2 regions of the Micromonospora sp. NPDC048999 genome follow, and region 1 is predicted to be linked to the other one. Evidence: riboswitches for the same ligand, from Rfam matches in the RefSeq annotation. Region 1 holds a riboswitch; the other holds the start of a gene.
What was found. Region 1 has a riboswitch for S-adenosylmethionine ahead of AB0C02_RS28850 (ABC transporter substrate-binding protein). Riboswitches for the same ligand answer to the same signal wherever they lie in the genome.
Positions count from the first base shown of each region.

Region 2: another riboswitch for S-adenosylmethionine. It lies ahead of thrC (threonine synthase); the one in region 1 lies ahead of AB0C02_RS28850 (ABC transporter substrate-binding protein).

Region 1 is NZ_JBEZFI010000045.1:28,284-33,202, forward strand. Features, by position in the region: gene AB0C02_RS28840 (SWIM zinc finger family protein) at 1-545, shown strand, start outside; gene AB0C02_RS28845 (DUF6493 family protein) at 542-3,091, shown strand; SAM riboswitch class IV at 3,158-3,270, shown strand; gene AB0C02_RS28850 (ABC transporter substrate-binding protein) at 3,536-4,393, shown strand; gene AB0C02_RS28855 (amino acid ABC transporter permease) at 4,435-4,919, shown strand, end outside.
Region 2 is NZ_JBEZFI010000005.1:57,121-62,039, reverse strand. Features, by position in the region: gene AB0C02_RS09585 (DoxX family protein) at 1-92, shown strand, start outside; gene AB0C02_RS09580 (DUF4232 domain-containing protein) at 172-717, opposite strand; SAM riboswitch class I at 1,020-1,151, shown strand; gene thrC (threonine synthase) at 1,162-2,451, shown strand; gene paaN (phenylacetic acid degradation protein PaaN) at 3,010-4,683, shown strand; gene AB0C02_RS09565 (GNAT family N-acetyltransferase) at 4,708-4,919, opposite strand, start outside.

The sequences.
Region 1 (4,919 bases):
TCGACACCGGCGCGCTGCGGCTGTCGCTGACCCTCTCACCCGAGCCGTACCGGGGGTTCTCCGGCGAGGGGGCCGCCCTGCTCGCGCTCGCCGGTGACGAGGTGGTCGACGACGCGGAGCTGGTCGGCGGCCTGCTGTCGTGGGACCCGACGATCGACGTCGCGGCGCTCGCCGACGCCGTCGGCCTGCCCGACGACCGGGTACGCGCGGCCCTGGCCCAGCTCGGTACCGCCGGGCGGGTCGGCTTCGACGTGGCGGACGGCGGGTACTTCCACCGGGTGATGCCGTACGACGCGGGCCGGGCCGAGCGGGACAATCCGCGCCTGGTCGGGGCACGGGTGCTGGTCGAACGCGGCGCGATCGAGTGGACGGACGCGCACGCGACGGTACGCAGCGGCGAGGAGGTCTACCGGGTGCGGCGGCGGCCGGACGGGGCGTACACCTGCTCCTGCCGCTGGTGGGGGCGGCATCAAGGGCAGCGTGGGCCCTGCAAGCATGCGCTGGCCGTGTCGATGATGACGACGCCGGCGGAGGTGGGGGTGTGAACGACTTCTTCAAATCCCTGGTCCGCGGCCGCGCTTCCGCCGTTCAGGCGGCGCTGGCCGGGCTCGACGAGCCGGCACGCCGCGCGCTCGGCGACGAACTGGTCGCGCACGTCCAGCGGCGGCGGGACAACTGGTGGGCTGGCAGGGAGGCTACCGCGCTGGCGGTGGCCGCCGTGGGCACGTTGAGCACCGCGACGAAGGCGGCGGCGCTACTGGGTCGGCGATCGGTGTCGCTGCAGGACGCCGACCCGGAGCCGGTGATCGAGACGGCCCGGCAGCGCGGGGTGGTCTGGCTGGCCGACCTGGCGTACCGGTTGGCCGAGCGGCTGCCCCGGAACGACCCCGGGGACGGCTGGCACTTCGTCGCGGACCTGCTGGTGGCAGAGAAGGTGGCGCCGCCGACCGGGGACACGTTCGTCGCGGGCTGGGCGCAGGCGATGTGGTGGCACCCCGGCAACCGGGAGCGGCACCTTCCCCTACTCGACTGGCTGCGGGCCGACCCGTTCCTGGACGTGCTGCTGCCACGACTGTTCGAGGTGGACGGCGTCGGCCTTGAGCTGACGTCGGGGGGTTTCGGCGACGACCGACAGGCGGCACCCCGGGCCCTGGCCACGCTGGCGGCGGAGGGGCGGCTGGACCGCTCGGCGCTGCTCGACGGCGCCCTCGGGCGGCTGCTGCGCGGGGACCGGCCGGCCGCGCTGCGGCCGTTCGTCGACCTGCACGACCTGCTCGCACCCACCCCGGGCGAGGTGACGGCGCGGGCGGCCACGCACCTGCGGCTGCTCGCCGACGGGCCCGGGCCGGTCGCCGCCATGTCGCAGCGGGCGCTCCGGGGCCTCGCCGGCGACGTGGAACTGGAGTCGCTGCTGGACGCCTCGCGGGCGGTGCTGACCCGCCCGGAGAAGGCGCTCGTACGGGGGCAGCTGTCCTGGCTGGACCGGCTCGCCCGGCAGCGCCCGGACCGGGCGGCGGAGATCGCGGCCGTCGTGGCGGTGGCCGCCGAGCACCCGGCGGCGGACCTGCGGGACCGGGCGGTCGTGATCGCCGCGCGGCACGGCCACCCGGCGGTCGCCGCCGTCACCGTGGCGGTGGCCGGGGACGAGCTGCCGGTGGGGGTGCCGGCCGCTGCCGCCCCGCCGCCGATCGCCGAGGTGGACGAGCTGGTCGAGGAGGTGTCGGCGCTGCTCGGCGGTCGGTGGCCGGCGCTGGCGGTCGAGCGGGTCCTCGACGGGCTGGTCCGGCTGGGAACGACCGACCGGGAGCGGCTGGAGACGGCCCTGCTGCCGGTGCTGCAACGCCACCAGGTGAGCGCGGACCACAGGTGGGGGGCCTTCAACGTCTCGGTCCAGTTGCGTGCGGTCCTGCTGGCCGCAGCCGCCCCGGCCGAGGCGGCCAACCGCCGCGACCAGTGGGCCGACCTGCTCAACGAGTGCGACCGCCGGACGCTGCGCCCGTTCCGGGGCCCGGCCGTCGAACCGGCCGGCCGATCCGCGCTGACGCAGCTGTACTGCGCGCGGCTCGCCGAGATCGGGCAACGGCTGGACGGGCGGCACGACCCCGGCCTGCTCGCCGCGCCCACCTCGGCCACCGGCGCCCTCGACCCGGCCGCACTGTACGACCGGTTGGCATCGCTGGGCGACCGCCCGGTCTGGCGGTGGGATCTCACCCAGGCGCTGCTGCGGCTGCCGTCCGTGGTGGACGAGGCGCTGGCGGCCCGCGCGGCGGCACTCGGCACGCCGGCCGGCGACGAGCTGGCCAGCTGGCTGCGCGGCGACGCTCTCCCGGCACCGGCCCACCAGGTGGTGACCGTCGGTCGGCGGGACCGATCGGGCTCCTACGACTGGGGATACGACCGGTTGCCGGTGCGGCGGACGCTGGCCGCCACGACGCCACCGGAGGGCGTGGTGGACCGGCTCGGTCTGCTCACCGTCACGCCGCAGCCGGTGGGGCGGCACTACGGCGGCAGGGGCAACCTCTGGCTGACGGTTTTGCCCGGGCACCGGGGCCTGGTGGCCGCACACCTGCTTCCCGAGATCGCCGCGGCGGCGCAGGAGGACGTCCAGGGGGGCGCCACGATCCTGCCGGCGCTGGCCGAGTGCACCGGCGCGGGCGGTCCGGCGCTCGACCTGGCCCTGGCGTACGGGCTGTGCGCCCGGCACGAGGTGGACCGGGTCGCCGCGCTCGACGCCATGCTGATGCTGGCCGGGGCGGGAGACCTGGACGCGCCGGCCGTCGGCGGGCACCTGGGCGCGCTGGCGGCGGACGGCCAGCTGACGCTGACCCGGGCGGTGACGCCGCTGCGCGACGCGGTCGCGGCCGGCGCCCGGCTGAGCATCTGGCGGCTGCTCGCCGCGGCGCTGCCGCCGCTGCTGGCCGCGCCCACACCGCCCCGCGGCACCCCGGACCTGCTCACCCTGGCCGCCGAGACAGCCACCGCGACCGGCGTACGAATCGACGTGCCGGGCCTGGCCGACGTGGTGGCGCGGGGCGGCGGGAGTCGCCTGGTGACCGAGGCCCGGCGGCTCGCCCGGGCACTCGCCACCTGACCGGCACGTGAGGGTGATCATAACGGCTGGACGTCGCGGGGGGAGCTGCTGCTAACCTCTGCGGCAGGTCATGAGCGCCAGCGTCAAGCCCCGGCTCGCTGGCCGGCAACCCTCCTCCGCGGTGGGGTGCCCCGGGTGAAGACCAGGCATCGGCAGGGACGCCGGTGCAAGCGTGGCCTGGTACCCAGGTCATCACCGACCAGAGGGAACCATGTCTGCACATTTTCGCACCCCGCCTGTTGACGGCGTCGGCTACCCGGCTGATTTCACGCTGGTCAAGCGCCGGCACGTCGACCTGATGCGGGTATGCACCGACGCCTGTCGCCACGCCGGCGCGCGCTGACGCGTCACCTCCTTTTCCCGAACCACCCTTCCGGCTCGCCCGCCCGTTGGCGTGCCGTCGGCGGCGTGCGCCCACGTCGCCATCGGACCCTGGAGACAATCGTGCGATTCCTTCCTGCCCTGACCCGCGTCGCCGCGTTCGGCGCCGCCGCCGTGCTCGCCGCCGCCAGCCTTACCGCCTGCGGCAACGGCGGGTCCACCGACGCGGCCGCCAACCCGTACGGCCTGCTCCAGCCCGGCGTGCTCCGGGCCGGCACGCTCACCGACGCCCCGCCGAACATCTACCTGAAGGACGGCAAGTTCACCGGGTTCGACAACGACCTGCTCACCGCGGCGGCCGCGAAGGTGGGCCTGAAGGTCGAGTTCGTCGGTACCGACTTCTCGGCGCTGCTCTCCCAGGTCAACAACCGCAAGTTCGACGTGGGCAGCTCGTCCATCACCATCACCGAGGCCCGGAAGAAGACCGTCGACTTCGGCAACGGCTACGACTTCGGCTACTTCGGCCTCGACGTGCCGGCCGGCTCGTCGATCACCAGCTTTGACCAGCTCGACGGCAAGCGGGTCGTGGTCGTGCAGGGCACCGTGCAGGACGACTACGCCACCGGCAGGGGCCTCGACCCGGTGCGGGTGCCGGACTACAACGGCGCGCTGAACCAGCTCAAGGCCGGCACCGCCGACGCCTGGATCGCCCCGGCCGAGATCGGCGACAAGTCGGCCGAGGACAGCAACGGCAAGATCAAGGTGGCCGCCAAGCAGCTCAGCCCGGCCCCGACCGCGTACGCCTTCGCGAAGGGCAACGACAAGCTGCGCGAGGCGCTCAACAAGGGCCTCGACGAGGTGATCGCCGACGGCACCTGGAGCCAGCTCCAGGCGCAGTACTACCCGGGCCGGCCGATCCCGGCCGACTTCAAGCCGGGCAGCGGCACGGTCGCGGTGCCGTCGCCGTCGGCCGCTTCCTGACGTACGGCGATCGAGCAAGAGCGGGGCGGTAGGAGAAGACGATGGATCCGTTGCGCACCCTGTGGGAGACGTTCTTCGACTGGGACGCCATGCGTGAGGCGTTGCCCGAGATGCTGACCGTCGGGCTGCCGAACACGCTGATCCTGGCGGTCTCCGCCGCCCTGCTCGGCTCGGTGCTGGGCATGCTGCTGGCCGTCGCGGGCATCTCGCGTACCCGGTGGTTGCGGTGGCCGGCCCGGGTCTACACCGACGTGTTCCGCGGCCTGCCGGCGGCGGCGACCATCCTGCTCATCGGGGTCGGCCTGGCGCCGCTGGGCATGCAGGTGTGGGGGCCGAACCCCTACCCGCTCGGCGTGCTGGCGCTGTCGTTGATCGCCGCCGCCTACATCGGGGAGATCTTCCGCTCCGGCATCCAGAGCGTCGAGGCCGCCCAGCTGGAGGGGGCCCGGGCGCTCGGCTTCTCCTGGAGCGAGGCGATGCGGCTGGTGATCATCCCGCAGGGCGTACGACGGGTGCTGCCCGCCTG
Region 2 (4,919 bases), on a different contig from region 1:
TGCTCGGCCCCGGCGCCTGGGCACTCGACAGGATGTTGTGGCGTCGCCATGTGCTCCCCGCCCCACCACACCCCGCCCACCACTCAGCCTGACCCTGGCGCCTCGCCGAGATCTTGGTGGGAAAAGGCCCCTGGAGGAGCGCATTCCTGCCAAGATCTCGGCTTGGTCGCCTCAGGCGTTTGGCTTCCAGGCGCTGACCCCGAGCCGGCCGGTGTTGCCGAGGTCGATCGGGGCGTCCAGGTCCACCGGGAGGGCCGGCCGCCCGGCCACCGGGCTGATCTCCAGGTACGCGCCGTTGCTCGCGACCACCGTGGGGTCGGTGACCAGGTTGCGCCAGAGCAGGGCGGCGGTGGCCCGTTCGCCGGGGCGCAGCATGATCCGCTGGGGCGGATAGTCGAAGCCCGAGGTGATCGAACGGGCTCCGGGCACGACCTCGACGGCCAGCGGGTCCCGGTCGGCGTCCCAGAGCCGCGGCACCGGGTGCCCCTCCAACTCGTACGGTTGGGTCCCGCAGTTGACCAGTTCCAGGCCCATTGCCCGCAGTCCCATCGCGGCGTCCACGCCGAGCTCGGTGATGCGTATTCCCTCGGCGGGGCAGGCGGTGAGGCCCGGGCCGGCGGTGGTGGACGGGGTCGGTGCGCCGGTGTCGGCGGCCGGTGCGGAGGTGCAGGCGGCGAGCAGAGCGACTCCTGCCAGCGCGCCGAACCGCGCCGTCATCTTCACCCGGTTGATCATGCCAGGCGCCGCCACCCCGCAGCACCCGCGCGCCAGACCCCGTCAGTGGAACGCCATGGATGTCTCCGGGCCCCCGTGACCTCCATAGCGTTCCACCCACCACACCCAGCCACCCCCGCAAGCTCGTACCCGGAAGGAGCGCGTAGCCCGCGCCCGGTGGTGGTCAACCCCCGCGCCGCCGTCGCCCGGCGAGCTGGGGCCGCGCCGCGCCGGGCAGTTCACAGCGTGGGAATCCGCCATGGCGGCGGCGCGACCCGGGCATAGACTCGGTGGCACAACTGCATACCTCATCCAGAGGGGCTGAGGGATACGGCCCGACGACGCCCCGGCAACCACCCGCGCGCTCGATGACGAGCGACGCCGGTAGGTGCCAATTCCGTCCCCGCCGCACAAGGCGATGCGGGGAAAGATGAGAGGACCCTCGACATGACGTCGACGCTTCCCGCCGCCTCCGGCATCGACACCACCCTCAGCCCGGCCCGCGCCCTGGTCTGCCGCGGCTGTTCCGCACGCTATCCGCTGGCCGCCCAGCACGCCTGCTACGAGTGCTTCGGGCCGCTGGAGGTCGACTACGACTCCGCCGCCCTGGCCACGGTCACCCGCGAGCAGATCGAGGCCGGACCGAAGAACTTCTGGCGGTACGCGGCCCTGCTTCCCGCCGGTCAGGACCCGGCCACCCGCGTCACCCTCGACCCCGGGCTGACCCCGCTGGTCGCCGCCCCGCACCTGGCTGCCGAGCTGGGCATCACCGCCCCACTCTGGGTCAAGGACGACAGCGCCAACCCCACCCACTCGTTCAAGGACCGGGTGGTCTCGGTGGCGCTGACCGCCGCGCGGGCGCTCGGCTTCACCCGCTACGCCTGCGCCTCCACGGGCAACCTCGCCAACTCGGTGGCCGCCCACGCGGCCCGGGCCGGGTCGCCCTCGGTGGTCTTCATCCCCAGCGACCTGGAGCCGGGCAAGGTGGTGACCACCGCCGTCTACGGCGGCGACCTGGTCGCCATCGACGGCTCGTACGACGACGTCAACCGGCTCTGCGGCGAGCTGGTGGAGACCGACGAATTCGAGGACACCGCCTTCGTCAACGTCAACGTCCGGCCGTACTACGCCGAGGGCTCCAAGACCCTGGGGTACGAGGTGGCCGAGCAGCTCGGCTGGCGGATCCCCGCGCAGGTGGTCATCCCGATGGCCAGCGGCGAGCTGCTCACGAAGATCGACAAGGCGTTCTCGGAGCTGGTCGAGATCGGCCTGGTCGAGGCGCCGGCCGAGGGCTGGAAGGTGTTCGGCGCCCAGTCCGCCGGCTGCAACCCGATCGCCACCGCGCTGCATGCCGGCACCGACACCATCGTCCCGGTGAAGCCGACCGGCATCGCCAAGTCGTTGAACATCGGCGACCCGGCCGCCGGCCTCTACGCGCTGGAGGCGGTCCGCCGCACCGGCGGCTGGATGGAGTACGCCGACGACGAGGAGATCCGCGCCGGCATCCGGCTGCTGGCCCGTACCACCGGGGTCTTTGCGGAGACCGCCGGCGGTGTCACCGTGGCGGTGCTGCGCAAGCTGGTCGAGTCCGGCCGCCTCGACCCGGCCGCCGAGACGGTCGTCTTCAACACCGGCGAGGGCCTCAAGACCCTCGACGCCGTGGCCCCCCACCTCGGCCCCACCCACCACATCAAGCCCTCCCTCCGGGCCGCCCGCGACGCCGGCCTGCTCGGCTGACCCCGCGCTCGCCGGCCGACCGGATCCGACTCGGACGGCCGCCCGTCCCGCCCATCCATGATCGGCTCCGGATGCGGTACATGGGGGTGTCCCGGAGCCCTGACACCACGATGTCCCGCAACTGGCGTTGATCATGACGGGGTGGATGGGTGACGGAGGCGGGCTGGGCGGGGGAGGGTGGATCGCCCGGGTGGGGGATCGGGGCGTTTGGCTGGGTAGCTGGCTATTCGCTGTGAGTGTGGAAAAAGTACCGACAAGGACTTGACGGCAGGAATGGGACGGCGGAAGATGCTCGGTGCGGGAGGGCATCCGCCGAAGACTTTAAGGTCTTTCGACCCAGCGCCGGAGGCGTTGCGCGGACGTCCCTCCCGACCAACGTCCGAAGGGGGCCAGCGGAAACCGCTGGCCCCCTTCGCTGTGCACGGCGCCACCCGCAGGATCGCGATCAACGAGCAGCTCGGCTGCCGCCCGGTGGCCGGCTCGACGGACTGGCAGCTGACGATCTGAGTTGTGACACGCCCCTACTGATCTGGTGGCTACCTGTTGCATGATTGCGGCATGACGGAGACGCCGCACCCCCTGTACGACAGGCACGCCGAGACCCTCAACCGTGCCCTGACCGCGATCACGGAGCGGGGATACTGGTCCGCCTATCCCGAGTCGCCCAGCCCCCGGGTGTACGGCGAGAACGCCGCCGCCGAGGGCAAGGCCGCCTTCGAGGCGTACCTGAACCAGGAATTCCCGCTCGACCAGCCGACCGACGGCGAAACCGTCGCAACCGAGGTCAGCCCGTTCGGCGTGGAGCTGAACGTCCGCTACCCGCACGCCGCCGCCGACCAGCTCGTGGCCGCCGCCTCCGCCGCCCTGCCGGCCTGGCGCGACGCCGGCCCGCAGGCCCGGGCGGGCGTCTGCCTGGAGATCCTCGACCGGCTGCACAAGAACGTCTTCGAGCTGGCCAACGCGGTGCAGTTCACCAGCGGCCAGGCGTTCGTGATGGCCTTCCAGGCCGGCGGCGCGCACGCGCTGGACCGGGCGCTGGAGGCGATCGCCTACGCGTACGCCGAGATGACCCGCCACCCGGGCACGGCCGGCTGGGAGAAGGCCGCCGGCAAGGGCGACCCGCTGCGGATGAGCAAGACGTTCCACGTGGTGCCGCGCGGCGTGGCGCTGGTGATCGGCTGCAACACCTTCCCGACCTGGAACTCGTACCCGGGTCTGTTCGCCTCGCTGGCCACCGGCAACCCGGTGGTCGTCAAGCCGCACCCGCGTGCGGTGCTGCCGCTCGCCATCACCGTCAAGTACGCCCGTCAGGTGCTCGCCGAGGCCGGCTTCGACCCGAACCTCGTGCAGCTCGCCCCGGAGGCGGCGGGGGAGAAGCTCGCCTCGACCCTGGCCCTGCACCCGGCCGTCAAGATCGTCGACTTCACCGGCTCCACCGAGTACGGCGACTGGCTGGAGGAGAACGCCCGGCAGGCCGCGGTCTACACCGAGAAGGCCGGCCTGAACACGGTGGTGATCGACTCCACCGACGACTTCGCCGGGATGTGCCGCAACCTGGGCTTCACGCTCACCCTCTACAGCGGCCAGATGTGCACCACCTCACAAAACCTGCTGATCCCCCGGGGCGGCATCGAGACCGACCAGGGGCACAAGAGCTTCGACGAGGTGGCCGCCGGAATCGCCGGTACGGTCGCCAAGCTCACCGCCGACCCGGCCCGTGGGGTTGAGCTGACCGGCGCGATCGTCAACGACAGCGTGCTGGAGCGGCTGGAGGAGGTCACCAAGGTCGGCGAGCCGGTGCTGGAGTCGCGGGCCGTCGAGCACCCGTCGTTCCCCGACGCGGTGGTGCGTACGCCGGCCGTCGTCAAGCTCGACGCCACCGACACCGCGACCTACTCCCGGGAGTGGTTCGGGCCGATCTCGTTCGCCATCGCGACCAACTCCACCGCACACAGCCTGGAGATCCTTCGGGCGACCGTCGGGGAGAAGGGCGCGCTGACCGCGGGGGTCTACTCCACCGACGAGGCGGTGCTGGACGCCGCCGAGACCGCGGCGGTCGAGGTCGGGGTCCACCTGTCCTGCAACCTCACCGGCGGGGTCTTCGTCAACCAGTCGGCGGCGTTCTCCGACTTCCACGGTTCCGGGGCGAACCCGGCGGCGAACTCGGCGCTCACCGACGGCGCGTACGTGGCCAACCGGTTCCGCATCGTGCAGAGCCGCCGGCACGTCTGACGGTCTGCTGCTGGCGGGTGGTGGTCAGGCCGACCGGCGCATCTGGAGCTCTCTCAGGGCGGGGAACCTGGGGTGCGGGACGCGCACCCCGGTGTCCACGAAGCCCAGCTTCTGATAAGCCCGGTAGGCGCGGTCGTTGCCGACCACCACCTCCAGCATCAGCTCCGGTCGGCCGCAGGCGCTGGACCAGGCGGCCACCTCGTCCAGCAGCGCGCCGAGCAGGCCGCTGCCGCGCC